3 regions of the Leisingera sp. NJS201 genome follow, and region 3 is predicted to be linked to each of the others. Evidence: riboswitches for the same ligand, from Rfam matches in the RefSeq annotation. Region 3 holds a riboswitch; each other region holds the start of a gene.
The links. A riboswitch is a leader RNA that binds a small molecule or an ion and turns the genes downstream of it on or off. The one in region 3 is predicted to bind cobalamin.

Region 1: it holds a riboswitch for cobalamin, as region 3 does, so the genes downstream of both, ETW23_RS05105 (DUF1636 domain-containing protein) here and ETW23_RS14050 (ABC transporter substrate-binding protein) in region 3, are expected to answer to the same signal.
Region 2: it holds a riboswitch for cobalamin, as region 3 does, so the genes downstream of both, ETW23_RS24575 (CbtB domain-containing protein) here and ETW23_RS14050 (ABC transporter substrate-binding protein) in region 3, are expected to answer to the same signal.

Annotation. Positions count from the first base shown of each region.
Region 1 covers NZ_CP038234.1:1,056,510-1,061,456, forward strand. Annotated here, with positions in the region: partial or broken gene cobN (cobaltochelatase subunit CobN) at 1-890, opposite strand, end outside; gene cobW (cobalamin biosynthesis protein CobW) at 1,034-2,068, opposite strand; gene ETW23_RS05105 (DUF1636 domain-containing protein) at 2,071-2,481, opposite strand; cobalamin riboswitch at 2,577-2,780, opposite strand; gene cobO (cob(I)yrinic acid a,c-diamide adenosyltransferase) at 2,831-3,466, shown strand; gene glpD (glycerol-3-phosphate dehydrogenase) at 3,572-4,947, opposite strand, start outside.
Region 2 covers NZ_CP038240.1:52,826-57,772, forward strand. Annotated here, with positions in the region: gene ETW23_RS24555 (Tn3 family transposase) at 1-410, shown strand, start outside; gene ETW23_RS24560 (recombinase family protein) at 542-1,108, shown strand; gene ETW23_RS24565 (hypothetical protein) at 1,160-1,663, opposite strand; gene ETW23_RS24570 (CbtA family protein) at 1,729-2,427, opposite strand; gene ETW23_RS24575 (CbtB domain-containing protein) at 2,432-2,602, opposite strand; cobalamin riboswitch at 2,636-2,849, opposite strand; gene ETW23_RS27015 (DUF1636 domain-containing protein) at 3,003-3,338, opposite strand; gene ETW23_RS24585 (hypothetical protein) at 4,174-4,566, shown strand; gene ETW23_RS24590 (TolC family protein) at 4,872-4,947, shown strand, end outside.
Region 3 covers NZ_CP038234.1:2,843,849-2,848,795, forward strand. Annotated here, with positions in the region: gene ETW23_RS14040 (ABC transporter ATP-binding protein) at 183-944, opposite strand; gene ETW23_RS14045 (iron ABC transporter permease) at 941-1,990, opposite strand; gene ETW23_RS14050 (ABC transporter substrate-binding protein) at 1,987-2,997, opposite strand; cobalamin riboswitch at 3,139-3,332, opposite strand; gene ETW23_RS14055 (DeoR/GlpR family DNA-binding transcription regulator) at 3,536-4,315, opposite strand; gene ETW23_RS14060 (ABC transporter substrate-binding protein) at 4,499-4,947, shown strand, end outside.

The DNA of each region.
Region 1 (4,947 bases), 1.8 Mb from region 3:
GCCCAGTCTTTCTTGCGGGCGGTGGAGAGGGCGACCTGGAACACCGGGCAGCCGGTGGTTGAAAGCGGCGAGGCGCTGCCGTCGGTGCCTTGGGCGGAAAACGCAGTGGCGTTGACGATCGCGGCAGGGTTCAGTTCGGGGAGCCTCTCGCGCAGCCAGTCTGCGGCGGCGGGGGCCTTGAGGCTGGCGGCAAAGAGACCATAGGCAGCATAGCCGCGGGCGCGCAGATCTGCGATCAGCGCATCCACCGGGGCGGTGTCGGCGGCGGTGAGGTAGGAACGGTAGAAGCTGACCAGAACCAGCGGTTTGTCAGGTGCCGGAAGGTTGGCCAGCACGCCTTTGGCTGGGTCGTAAAAGCCATGCTGCGGCATGGATTTGAGGCCCAGAACCGGGCCGGCATAAAGCCCTGCAGCGAGGGACAGCTGGGCCAGAGCGGCCTGTGCAGCAACGGCGCCGCCAGCGTCGCACAGCGCCTGAAGGCGGCGCAGGGTGGAGACCGGCAGGGTGGACAGCTCATCCAGCCGGGCATCCTCGCGCCCGTCAGCAGGCAGGATCGCCAGGGCAATGCCCTTGCGGCGGGCGAGGTCCTGCAGGGTGGCAAGCCCGTAGGACCAATAGCTTTCGCCGCCGATCAGGCGGACCAGGATGCCCTTGGCGCCCTCCAGCGTCTGTTCTGCATAGACGTCAACCGAGAGCGGGTGTTTGAGCGCGACCAGATTGGCGACGCGCAAGGAGGGCAGCGCGCCGTCCGCGCGGTGCCATCCCGCCGCAAAAGCGCCCAGATCGCTGTCGGAGAAGGACAGCACCACAAGATCGCCGGGCGTCTGCCCGAGGTCCTGCGGGGTATCGGTCTCGTCAAGGCCGTGGCTTTCGCGGAAGACAACATGCATGGGTCAGGCCCTTTCGGAAAGAAGAGCAGAGGGCAGTGCCCGGCCTCGGGAAGAAGCGAAGCGCCCTCCCGTGGGGGAGGTCGGGCGCTGCCCGGCGTTGCCGCCGGGCGAAACCTTTAAAGTTTCGCCTTGGGGCATCAGCTTCAGGCCCCCAGCTCGGCGCGGATGGCCTGTTCGTCGATATCGTCATGCTCGGCGATGACCACCAGAGCGGTCTTGCGCGGCTGCGCGCCCCATGGCTGATCGTATTGGGCGCGCAGGCGCTCGCCCACGGCCTGAACCAGCATCCGCATCGGTTTTCCTTCCACCGCGACATAGCCTTTGACGCGCAGGATGTTGCGCTCGCGGGCGAGTTTCACGATGGCATTCTGCAGCGCTTCGGGGTCGGAGACTTCGCCCATTTCGACAACGATGCTTTCAAAATCGTCATGCTCGTGGTCGTGGTGGCCGTCGTGGTGGCTGGGGCGGGCGTCCAGATCGTCTTCGGCAGCAGCACCCAGACCCAGGATGATGCGCGGGTCGATGACGCCTTCGCTCATCGGCAGGATCGGCAGCTTGCGCGGGGCTTCGGCTTCGATCACCGCGCGGGCCTTCTCGACGCCTGCGTCGCCGGCCAGATCGGCCTTGGACAACAGCACGATGTCAGCGCAGGAGATCTGGTCCTCGAACACTTCGGACAGCGGCGTTTCGTGGTCGATGCTGTCATCCGCCTCGCGCTGGGCCTGAACGGCGTCCAGATCAGGGGCGAACTGGCCTTTGGCAACCGCCTCGGCGTCCGCCAGGGCAATCACCCCGTCGACAGTGATGCGGGAGCGGATCGCGGGCCAGTCAAACGCCTTCAACAGCGGTTTCGGCAGGGCCAGGCCAGAGGTCTCGATCACGATATGGTCGGGTTTTTCGGGCAGGGCCATCAGCTGTTCGATGGTGGGGATGAAGTCATCGGCCACGGTGCAGCAGATGCAGCCGTTGGCCAGTTCCATGATGTTTTCCGCCGGGCAGTTGTCATCGGCGCAGGATTTCAGGATGTCGCCGTCCACGCCGGCAGTGCCGAATTCGTTCACCACCACGGCCAGGCGCTTACCCTGCGGGTTCTGCATCAGGTGGCGGATCAGCGTGGTTTTACCTGCGCCCAGAAAACCGGTGATGACGGTGACGGGGATCTTGTTGAGATCGCTCATGATTACTCCTCGGAGAAGAACTTGGCCGGCGGGATGCGGGCAACGGATTGTTTGCGGAAGGTCTGCGGGCGCTGGCGCCACGGCACGACTCCATCAGCGGTGCCGGCATAAGCCGCAGCACCTTCCAGAATTTCGGGGACATGCTGGTCCGGGTCGAGGTCGCCGTAGACATAAGTCCAGCGTTCTTCGCCGCCGATCAGCGCAACAGCGCAGCCGCGCTTGCACGACGACAGGCATTCGACGCCACGCAGACGGACGCCTTCGGGCATTCCGGCTTCTTCCAAGGCTGCATGCAGGATGGCGCCGGGGCGTGCTGCCTCGGGGTCGGCGCCCTCGCGGCGGCAGGTGAGGCAAACGGTCAGGGTGACCGGTCCCGGGGTGCTGGCAGATTGGCCTGCCATGTCGTCAGCCATTGGCGCGTCTCCTGTCGCGGCAGGGCGTGCGGGATGGCCGAAAAGGGGCCAGTCGTGCGAGCCCCTTACCCGGTCGCAGAACACCCCGTCTGCCCGTTGATCTCTCCTTCGCTGGCAGGTCTCCCGGCTTGCGGATGCCAAGGCGTGCGCCTTGCCGGCCATCCTGCCTTCCCGGGGATCACCCAGTGGCATGGCGGCCTCATCCGGTCACGGTCGCGGGGGCGGCTGTGCTTCGGCCCGAAAGCCTTCACATTCCCTCTTCGCCTGTTTTCACAGGAACCAGCTGAACCCCCTTGCGCTATCGTGCCCTTCTTTGTCAAGACATGGGTCAAACAGCTGGAGAGCCCCAATGAGCGAAAAGTCTGAAACCGGCATCTCAGAAGAAGAAGCCGCCCGTCATACGTCCAAGATGGCCAAGAAAAAGGCCGCGCGCGACCGGATGATGAAGACCAAGGAGGGCGAAAAGGGCCTGATTATCGTCCACACCGGGCCGGGCAAGGGCAAATCCTCCTCCGGGTTCGGGATGATCATGCGCTGCATCGCGCATGGGATGCCGTCAGCCGTGGTGCAGTTCATCAAGGGCGCCTGGCAGACCGGCGAGCGGACATTGATCGAGGAGAATTTCAGCGATCGGTGCCAGTTCTACGCAATGGGCGAAGGCTTTACCTGGGAGACCCAGGACAAGGCCCGCGACATTGCCGCCGCGCAGAAGGGCTGGGAAAAGGCCAAGGAGATGATCCTGGATGAGCGCAACACCATGGTGCTGCTGGACGAGATCAACATTGCGCTGCGCTATGACTATCTGGACCTCGAAGAAGTGCTGGAGTTCCTGGTGGAGCAGAAGCCGCCGATGACCCATGTAGTGCTGACCGGGCGCAACGCCAAGGAAGAGCTGATCGAGATTGCCGATCTGGTGACCGAGATGGGGCAGGTCAAACACCCGTTCCGCGCCGGTGTGAAGGCGCAGAAGGGCGTGGAGTTTTAAGACGCTTTCAGAATGTCCCGCCCGGCCGATAGGCCGGGCCGCGCCAACCCGCCCCCACGGGGCGGCGCGATTGCGCCTCCCCTCGGGTTGGCCCGTCCCTTAGCTCTAAGCCGCCAGCCTGGCGGCTTTCTTGCTGATATAGGCATCCACTGCCGCGCGCTGCGCCTCGTCCAGCCGCAGGCCCAGCTTGGTGCGCCGCCACAGGTAGTCGTCGCCTGACCGCACCCATTCGCGGGCTATCGCCCAGTTGAGTTCCTGCGCGGTGATGGTTGCGCCAAAATCCCGCCCCAGATCACCGGCGGATTTGACGTCCCCTAGCACGTCCCAGGCTTCGGTGCCGTAAGCACGGATCATCCGGGCGGTCCAATAGGGCGTCAGGAACGGATAATCTGCCGCCAGTTTGGTTTGCAGTTTTTCCACATCCGCCACCGCAAAATCACCGCCGGGCAGGGCCACGCCTGCGGTCCAGTCAGACGGCACATGCGGGAACACCTCGCCGATTTTCGCCAGCGCGGCCTCGGCCAGCTTGCGGTAGGTGGTGATCTTGCCGCCAAAGACATTCAGCAGCGGCGCCTGCGCGCGGTCTAGCGTCAGCACATATTCGCGGGTGGCCGCAGTGGCCGAGCTGGCGCCGTCGTCATAGAGCGGGCGCACGCCGGAGTAGGTCCAGACGATGTCTTCGCGGCTGAGCGGCTGTTCGAAGTATTGCGATGCGAAATCAACCAGATAGTCCTGCTCGGCCTCGGTGCAGTGCGGTTTGGTTTCCGGATCGGGATGGTCGGCGTCCGTTGTGCCGATCAGGGTGAAATCCGTCTCGTATGGAATCGCAAAGATGATCCGCCCGTCGGTGCCCTGGAAGAAGTAGCAGCGGCCATGGTCGAACAATTTCGGCACCACGATATGGCTGCCGCGCACCAGGCGGACGTTTTCGCGGCTGTTCTGGCCCAGCTTCTGGTGCAGCACGTCGGCTACCCACGGCCCGCCGGCGTTGACCAGTATTTTTGCGCGGTGCTGCTGCTCGGCGCCGGTGGCGTGATCCTTGGTGCGGATCACCCAATGGTCTGCAAGGCGTTCGGCTGAAACTACCTCGGTCCGGGTCAGGATTTCGGCACCGCGGGCCTGCGCATCGCGGGCGTTCAGTACCACCAGGCGGGCGTCTTCGATCCAGCAGTCGGAGTATTCGAACGCGGTCTGAAACTTGTCCTTCAGCGGCCTGCCTGCGGGGTCGTGCGACAGGTCCAGTTTCGCGGTGCCGGGCAGGATGCCGCGTTTGCCCAAGGAGTCATACAGAAACAGCCCCAGCCGGATCAGCCATGCGGGGCGGCGACCCTTCATCCAGGGCATGAAGGTCGTCAGCAGCTTGGACGTCGGTGTTTCGCTGTCAAACCGCATGTCCTTGTGGAACGGCAGAACAAACCGCATCGGCCAGGAGATATGCGGCATCGCCTTCAGCAGTACTTCGCGCTCGATCAGCGCCTCAC
Region 2 (4,947 bases), on a different replicon from region 3:
CGACCTACAAGGCGCTGGTGGAACTTGGCCGCGCCATCAAGACGATATTTCTGTGCCGCTATCTGCGCTCTGAAGCCTTCCGCCGGGAAATCCATGAAGGATTGAACGTGGTCGAGAATTGGAACAGCGCCAATGGTTTTGTGTTCTTCGGCAAAGGTGGCGAGATTTCCAGCAACCGGATTGCTGATCAGGAAATCTCGGCTCATGCATTGCACTTGCTTCAAGCCTCACTGGTCTATGTAAACACCCGCATGATGCAATCGGTTCTGGCGGAACCGATATGGGCCACCCGGCTGACGGATCGGGACTATAATGGTCTTTCCCCGCTGATCTATGCTCATATCAATCCCTATGGCCGGTTCGATGTTGATCTGGACCAGCGGATTGATTTCGGCGCGATGGCCGCATGAAACTTATGTAACAAAAGGGTGCACCAAAAGGTAACAGGCGTAGGTGACAGGTCGAAACGTCACAAATGAGTGGTCAACCACACATTAGTTACGGTATCAGAGTGGTAACCACCCTAATGTGACAGATTGCCATGCCCCGTATCGGATACGCCCGTGTCAGTTCATCGAGCCAGGATCTCCATGTCCAGAAAACCATGCTGAAGACAGCGGGCTGTGAGATCATCCGATCAGAAACGGTCTCTGGTGCGTCTCGCGACAACCGATCCGAATTGGCAACCATGATGGAATTCCTACGGGAAGGCGATGAGTTGGTTGTTCATCGTCTGGATCGCCTCGGCCGTTCCACCCGCGATGTGCTGAATCTGGTGCATGAGTTGGACGCCAAACGCGCATCTCTCCGTGTGCTTGAACCGGAAGTCACCACGGCCGGGGACATGGGCCGAATGGTAATAACTGTGCTCGGAATGGTGGCCGACATGGAACTTAAGTTCATCCGTGACCGACAACGCGCGGGAATTGCGGCGGCCAAAGATAAGGGCGTTTACAAGGGGAGGCGGAAATCCGTTGATGATGATGAAATTCGGCGGTTGGCGAACGAAGGCATCGCAAAAGCTCAGATCGCTCGTGATCTTGGCGTTTCAAGAATGACCGTCTATCGGGCGCTCGCAAAGGCTGAAACAGAAGCTGACGTTGATTGAGGATGCGGCAAAATAGGGCAGAGAGCCCTTTCTATCGAGCGAACGCTGCAGTCAGGAGCCATCACCGCCCGCTGGGACGCTGGTCTTCGCTTCCAACGGCTCCCCCTCCACCTGCAACGTCTTGTGGCTGTTGGTGTTGAGCGAGACCTTCACTTCTGCCCCTTCGGGCAGGGCTGGGATATGCATCCAGTTTGCATAGAGCCGAGCGAGTTTCTCGCCGTTCACATAGACATGCGCGTGGCCTTCGCCGTCCACGTCCGCGGAGGAGGCGTTTTGAGGTGCAAAGCGGAAGTTCTGCGGCGTGACTTGCAGGTTCCAGCCTGCCATCGGGTCCTTGTGCAGCTGGATGGCGACGCCGGGGGCATCGGGGCCTGCCGCTAGGCTGACAGCTTGGGAATGGTCATGGGCGGTCATTTCACCATGGCCGCCGCCGAAGTGGTCAGCGCTGCCATGCTCATGGCCATCGAAGGTGACGCCATTGCCGGCTGCGATCACGAAGCCGGCACCGCCGCCAAAGATCAGGCCTATGGCAAAAAGAGCAAGAGAGCGGGACATATCGGTATCCTCGGAAAAGAGTTTCCCCGCCGGGCGAACCCGGCGGGGATCAGGCTGGGCCAGTATCAGGCGGCGGCTTCTGCGCGCTTGCCTTCGGTTTGCCAGAAGTAGCCGGCAAAGCTGCCCAAGAGCACCCAGGCGGCCATGCCGACGCCAAAGGCGCGGGCGGCAAACAGGGCGCCGATCTCTGTCGGAACCGGGCCGGTGAAGCTTTCGGGCTCAGGCGCGCCGATTACATGCGGCGCCAGCAGCAGCAGGGCTGCGACGGTATAGCCCGCCAAGCTGCCGCCATAGGCAATCAGCCACATGGCAACGCCCGCGGCGGCCACAGTTGCCCCCCACCAGATCTGACGCGCACCGACATCGGCGGCGGCCACGCCCGGAACTTCCGGCGCCAGCGTCAGGCCGGGCGCGAAGTGGAAGGTGATGAAACCCGCCAGGCCCCATAGAATACCGGTGCGCGCGTTGATCTCGTGGCCCTGGCGTTCAGCCACCGACATCAGCGCCGCCATCACCAGCGCATAGCCGGTGTAGGTCAGCATGGTGAAGATGATGCTGAGCCCGTCACGCATCGGTTCGGCAAACATGCCGGGCAGGTCGGGATGGGCCGTCACCGCTTCGGCACCAAAATGCACCAGCTCTCCTGATTCATAAAGCTCAGCGTGCAGCAGCACGGGCTGCACGAAAACGAGCTGCAGCAGGGCGGTAATCAGCCCTGCTGCAGCGCCAGCGAACAGGCCGCTGGTCAGAATGCGACTGAACATGGCCTTAGTGGCAGGGGAAGCCAGTTGCGTGGCGCACATCATGCGCGGCGTCGTGCAGGGCAGATGCCTGAACATGGCCGGTCAGCGTGATGATCCCGAAACCCAGAACCACTGCAAACAGTGCCGGAAGAACACTGGTGCCAGCGGCGGAAGCCTTAAGCGTCTTGGTCGTCATTTTTAGTCCTCCTTACCGTCACACCCGACGGTACAAGTTGCGTTACCACACGGCCGGTCTCCTGACTCGCGGGTCGCTGCTGCCATCCTCCTTCCCGGCCTTGGCCAGTGGATATTGGAAGGCCGCTCGCCGCTCACAGTCGCGGGGGCGGTTGAGGCTTCGGTGCCGCGATTTGGTCCACCGTCCTCATTCCCGTTTCAGTCCCAGTGCTTAGGCACCATCAGACACCGTATCATGTGGTAATGCCCCGTGCGGCTGAGTCCGGTCAAGGATGATTCCGCCAATTTAAAACACGTCAGCGTCATGCACGGGCGGAAACCGGAAGGCAGGAACCCCTGATAATTTCCAATTTCTCGGCAAAAAACTGCTGGATCTCTTTGTCCTGCCGGCAGCAAGCGGTTCAGTCCAGATCCGCAGGGATGCGGGCGATCACCTTAAACCGCAGTCGGCCCAGCGGCCTGGCATCGGCAAAATTGCCATCCGGGCTAACCTCATACATCCGCAGGAAGGTCAGGATGTCCGGCAGGTCACCCGCGGTGATTTCCCCGAATAGATAGGCGGTCTTCCCGCTTTGCCGCATAGCTAGGGTTTGCGGCCGCTTGCAACCGGACATACATTCCACCTGCTGCAGCCTTACTTTTCCTCCCGAAGCCTCCAAAGCCGCGGCGACCTGCCCAAAAAAGGCAGGGTCTGCGTCGCGGCAAGTTCGGCATAAGGTGAGTGTGGGCAGGCTCATGCGCCGGGCAGGTCCTCAATCGAGCGATCTTCGTTGGAAACCTACGTCCCGTGGTACCATGCAAGCTTGGCTTCAATACCAATTTTGACGCTGAATTTCCTAAAGAGTCCATAGTTAGTTTTGAGGCAAATGTGCTTGGGGCAGCTTGCTGACGCAAGTCGCTCGAATGCTTTTTGTCCAAAACTTCGCCGCGCGGACCACTGAGGCGGATAAACCGTAGAATCAAGGCTTTGCGAAGTATCGCGAGCGGGCCACATCATCCGCACTGCGAGTTAGAACTGTTGCCCTCTGAAAGCAGTCTTAGGGGTGGAAAACACTGCCTTCCCATTCCCTCGCAACCGCAGCAAGGATTGAACAGCCGCGGCGACGGGTGGTTTCGTTGCGCACCCTACCAGTTCAAACAGCACGCAGCGAATGGCGGCAGCTTCAAGCGTTCACACTTCGGATCATTATCTCGATCTCTCTTGGATTTATCAGAAGCAAAGGGCAAACCGACCACGGTCCTGGCGACAACTGAGCCTATGCGGGAGTTGCCCGAAACCGGCCTGCGCCGGGTATCGCTGACAATCTTCCTAAGCTTGCAGGATCACCGAAGCAGGCGTTTCAGCAGCCACAGGCTTGACCACTCTGCCGAACTGTTCAGCCAACGAATCGTCACTTTCGATAAGTCTTATCAGACTTAGCCCTCCTGCGCAGGAAGGTTTGCTTCGCGTTGTAGTCGCATACGATCCGACAGGGAACTTCGAGGAAAACGCTTCTGAAATGCTCAAATTCGTGCGCTGAATACATCATTGCCATCTTGACGCGGACTGCTCCGGTGCTGTGCAATACCCGCATGATGTTTCTGGCACGTATCTTCCGGCTGATCAGGGTCGCCGCTGCTTTTGCGGTAGTTCTTGTGTTGGGATTTTCGTTGCCATCCGCTGCGCATTCTGTCGCGGGCCATCATAGCAATGCAGCGATGTCGCACGACGGACAAAGCCATACTGCCTCCTTTGTGGCCGGCGTAACGCATAAGGCTTCCCATATTGCCGAAAACGATGGTCAAGACACTGCGCAATACACCGCTGATGCCGGAAACTGCTGCGCGGGCGCCTGTATGGCCCTTGCAATACTTTCTTTGCAGCCTGATGCCGCTTTTGTTCAGCAGCCTGTCCGTTGGGTGATGGCTTCCGCGCAGCTGCCGTCTCAGGATCGTGTGAAGGTCCTGCGTCCTCCTAGATCCTGAAAATCTGACCCGCAGAAGCGGTAATTAAAGCCGTTCTGTGCCTAAGCGCAGAACCACTACAGATTATTCTCAGGAAAAACAGATGAAATCTCCTTTTCTGGCCGGGGCATGCGCCCTGCTGCTGGGGGCGTGTGCCGCTGATCCAGCAGCGCTGCCCGATACCGCAGCGTTGCAAAGGGTTGCTGCGCAATCCGGCCCTTACCGTACCCTGAATTATCAGTCTCCCTCTCGGGCTATGAACGCCAAGAACCCAGCGGCCCGGTTTCCTGGCGTGGCGTCAATGATCAGCAGCAGGAGGACCACTGATGAGGATCAGAGTTTGGCGCGCCGTGCTGGCGTCGCCCGTGGTACTTGCTGCCTGCTCGGCCGCTGTACCGGAGA
Region 3 (4,947 bases):
CAGGAACCCTCGCCCGCTAGATTATAAGAAGGTCAGCTTTTCTGCCTCAATGTTTCGCGCGCGAAACATCCGGTCAGCAGTGCTGACCGGTCCGCCGCGCGGCAGCGCGGCGCCGGGCCCAACGGGTGCGACGTCTCCGTCAGGAGATCCGGCAACGGGCGGGAGTGCGGCATCGCAGCCGCTCACGCCAGATGAAAGGACAGGAACGGTTCTGCCCCGTCTGCGTCACGGATCCAGCGGGCCTTGATCCCGAAAATTTCCGATACCGTATCCGGGTTCAATGCTTTCTGCGGTGTGCCCAGCGCCACCAGGCGTCCGCCCGACAGCACCGCCACCCGGTCGCACATCAGCGCCTGATTCAGATCGTGCAGTGCCACGACGGTGGTCACCTTCAGGTTCCGGATGCAATTCAGGATCGACAGCTGGTGATGAATATCCAAGTGGTTTGTCGGCTCGTCCAGCAGCAGCAGCCCGGGCCGCTGCGCAAGTGCGCGGGCGATGTGCAGCCGCTGCCGTTCGCCGCCGGACAATGTGGCCCATTCGCGGCTGGAAAACCCCTCCATTTCCACCGTCTTCAGCGCGTTTTCAACATGCAGGCTGTCTTCGCCGCTCCAGGGTCTCAACGCTGACAGCCAGGGCGTCCGCCCCAGTTCCACCACCGAACGTGCGGTAATGCGCTCGGCGGTATCAGACTGCTGCTCAACAATCGCGGTCCGCTGGGCGACCTCTCTGCGCGTCAGCTGCGCCAAGGGTTTTTCCGCCAGCAGAACCTCGCCATGCGACGGGCGTGCCAACCCCGCCAGCAGCCGCATCAGCGTGGACTTCCCGGACCCGTTCGGACCGACCAGCGCCAGGGTCTCTCCCGGCTGAACCATCAATGAGACATCAGACAGCAGCAGCTTGCCGCGGATGGCGTAAGACAGGCTGCGGGCTTCGATCTTCATCGCGCCCCCCTGTTCCCGCGTACCAGGATCACCGCAAAGGACGGCGCCCCGATCAGGGCAGTGACAACGCCAATGGGCAGCACCTGGCCAGGGATTATGATGCGCGACACAATGTCGGCGCCAATCAGGAACACCGCGCCGGTCAGCGCCGCGGCCGGCATCAGCCTGCGATGCCCTGGACCGACCAGGAACCGTGCCGCATGGGGAATGACCAAGCCGACAAAGCCGATGGAGCCAACGATGGATACCATCACCGCTGTGGTCAGCGCGGTGGCAAAGATCAGGATAACTTGCACCCGCCGCACCGGAATACCCAGCGAGGCCGCTGAATCGGTGCCAAAGGTAAAGGCATCCAGCGCCCGCGCATGGAACCGGCAGACGACCCAGCCCGCCAGCGCCAGCGGCACTGCCAGCCACACATCCGGCCAGCGCACCCCGCCCATATTGCCCATCAGCCAGAACATGATACCGCGGGCCTGATCGGCGTTGGCGGATTTGGCGATGATAAAAGCAGTCAGCGCGTTGAACAGCTGCGAGCCTGCAATGCCCGCCAGCACGATCTGCGCTGCCGCAGCGCGGCTGCCGCCTGCTCCGGCGGCCCGGGCCAGAACGGCAACAAAGCCAAAGGCCAGCAGCGCGCCGTTAAAAGCGCCGAATGACAACGACAGCGCACCGCCGCCAAGTCCGGCGATGGTGACAGCAACCGCCCCGGTTGAAGCACCGGCCGAGATACCAAGGATATAGGGATCTGCCAGCGCATTGCGCAGCAGGGCCTGCAGCACCACGCCCGCCACCGCCAGCGCCGCCCCGCAGGCCCCCGCCACCAGCGCGCGCGGCAGCCGGTAACTCCAGACAATGCCTTGATCTATCGGATCAACCGGCAGCCCTGCCCCGGCCAGCTTATTGGCCAGAACAGACAGGACAAGGTCAGGCGCAAGCGCGGTTTCCCCGATCATTGCGCCTGCCAGAACCGCTGCAACCAGCACCGGCAAGGCCAGGCACGCGCCCTTGACGCCCTGCCATGTGATTGCAGCGGCTGCACTCACTGGCTGGTGCCGATCACGCTGAGTTCAGCAGCCAGATCCTCCAGCGCCGGAATGGCACGGATGGTGGCATCCATCGCCTGGGCGTCCATCACAACGATGCGGTTGTTCTTGACTGCGTCCATCTGGCTGGCGACCGGATCATTGCGCAGGAAATCCAGCTTTTTCTCGAAGTCATCCGCGGCAAAGCGGCGGCGGTCCATGCGGGCAATCACAATCACCGTCGGATTGGCCTTGGCGATGGTCTCCCAGCCGACCGTCGGCCATTCCTCGTCGGTCTCAATAACATTGCGCAGGCCCAGTTGCTGCATCATGTAGCCCGGCGCGCCCTTCTCGCCTGCCACAAACGGATCGCTTTCCATTTCCGGCGAGGAGAACCAGAACACGGCGGTGGCATCTTCCAGTGCGACCTTCTGCGCCTTGGCAACAGCTGCCGCCTCGCGGGCCTTATATTCGGCGACCAGCTCGGCGCCCTTATCGGCTTCGCCAAAGATCGCCGCCAGTTCCTCGATCCCCTGATACAAGCTGCCGGTGGTGAACATCTGCGTGCGGGTGCCGTCGCCGCCGGTGGTGTTGTCCTTGCCGACGCAATCGGCGGGCATCACATAAGTCGGGATGCCCAGATCATGAAACTGCTCGCGCTTGGCAACAACACCTTCGGGGCCGACGTGCCATTCGTACTGCGCCGCCACCAGGCCGGGGCGTTTGGCCACGACGCTTTCAAAGCTCGGATCGTTGTCGGCCAGACGGTCGATCTTGGCATTCAGGTCTGCGTATTCGGGCAGCACGTCGTTGAACCAGACTGAGGTGCCCAGCACCTTATCGCCCAGCCCCAGCGCGTAAAGCACTTCGGTCGCCGCCTGGCCAACCGTCACCGAAGACGCTGCCGGCGCCTTGAATGTGACCGACTGGCCGCAGTTTTCAATGGTCAGCGGAAAGGTTTCGCTGGCCGCCGCAGCCTGTGCGGCAGCGATGAAGGAAAGGCCGATCAGGCCGGAACGCAAAAACATGATATTCGATCTCCATGTGTCAATGACCGGAGAACGGGTGAAAGGGCATTGACCGGTAAGGCTGAGGGTCTGCCCCCCGCTTGCGGCACCGGAAAACGGCGGCGCATCTTACCGGCAACCTCCCCGGACAACCCCGCCCGGTGTCTTTCGGTTTTCACCGGCAGGTCTCCTGACTGGCGGGTCAATGACTGTGCCGTCTTCCCGGACCATTTTGGCCCAGTGACGTCATGGCACAGCTCTCGCCGCCTACAGTTGCGGGGGCAGTTCCGTTTGGCGCCGGCAGGCACCGCGGATTCCCTCTTAGCCCTTTCGGGACCGGTAAAGCGCGGGTAGCCCATCCCTTTCGCTGCGGCAAGAAAAAGTTACTTTGCAGCAGAAATTCTGCGAACCGGGCACAGCAGGCAGCCTATGGAGGACGGTTTCCCAAGCCACGGCCAGATGGAAATTTCCAGCACAAGCTGCTCCAGGGATGGGACACCCATCGGCCGCAGCCGCAAAAGCGTGGCTGCAAACTGTCCTGAACCATACCGCAGCCCCGTTACTCGACCACGATCAGATCGGTATCCATCGCCTTGAGCATGTCCTTGACGGCCTGCGGCGGCTGCGCGTCCGTATAGAAGACTTCGAATTTGGTATCCTTGCCGACCGACACCGGCGCGCGCTTGTTGAACTTGTCATGATCGGCCACAACAATCCGGACCTGCGCATTGGCCGCCGCGACACGGGCCAGATTTGCCTCTTCGAGATCATGCAGCATGAAGCCCTGTTCGGCATTGATCGCCCCGGCCGAAAAGATGGCAAACTGCACGTTCAGCCGCCGCACCAGATCCAGCGCCTCGGCCCCGAAGGCACCGCCGTCATGCGGGCGCAGCTCGCCGCCCGCCAGAAACACCCGGTTGTTATTGCGCGAGGCAAGCGCATGGGCCACCAGCACGGAATTGGTCACCACAAAGAGGTTTGACCGCTGCCGCAGCTCCTGCGCCACATAAGCGGTGGTGGAACCGACGTCCAAAAAGACCGAATCCCCGTCGCTGATGGTCTTGGCCACCTCGATGGCCAGACGCTGCTTTTCTGAGGCGTGGGTATCCATCCGGTTTTGCAGCGGCAGCTCGTTCACATCCTCAATCAGATGCACCCCGCCATGCACCTTGCGGACCGCTTGGGCATCCTCCAGCGTGCGGATGTTTCGCCGGATGGTTTCATTCGACACGCCCAGCCTGCCGGCCAGATAGCTGACCCGGCAGGACCCCCCCGCCTGCTGCAGCGCCCGCAGGATTTCCTCTTCACGCTGGTTGGTGGTCTTGCGGCTTTTGGTCATTGGGCCTCCTGTTGCGTTGCTACGTCAGAAAGCCACAAAAAACAACACATGCGCCTTTGATACGGCGTTGACAGCCTCAAATCGCTCAGTTTTTGAGGTTAATGTGGCTTATTGTGGTTTTTTATTGACTGACAGACACAACCGCCGCACCATCACAGCAGGCGACGCCAAGAATCGCACAAAATGCCACATATCAGGGAAGTCCTTATGCTGAGAAACTTCAACGCTTTGGGAGCCGTGGCGCTGACAGCCGCCGTTTCCGCTTCATCCGCCTGGGCCGCCGAGTCCTCCGACCCCATCAAACTGACCCTGCACGACTGGTCCGGCCAGTTGATCAACACCAAGATCATGGGCAGCATCCTGCAGGAGGCAGGGTATAACGTCGAATATGTCCAAGCGGACTATATCGCGCAGTTTGCCGGGCTGAAGACCGGCGATCTGCATCTGGCGATGGAAATCTGGGAAACCACCGGGCGCGAGGCGCTGGACGACGCAACCGCCTCGGGCAAAGTGGTCAATGCCGGCGAAACCGGGCTGATGGCGATCGAGGAATGGTGGTACCCCGCCTATATGAAAGACCGCTGTCCCGGCCTGCCCGACTGGCAGGCGCTGAAGGACTGCGCCGAGGAATT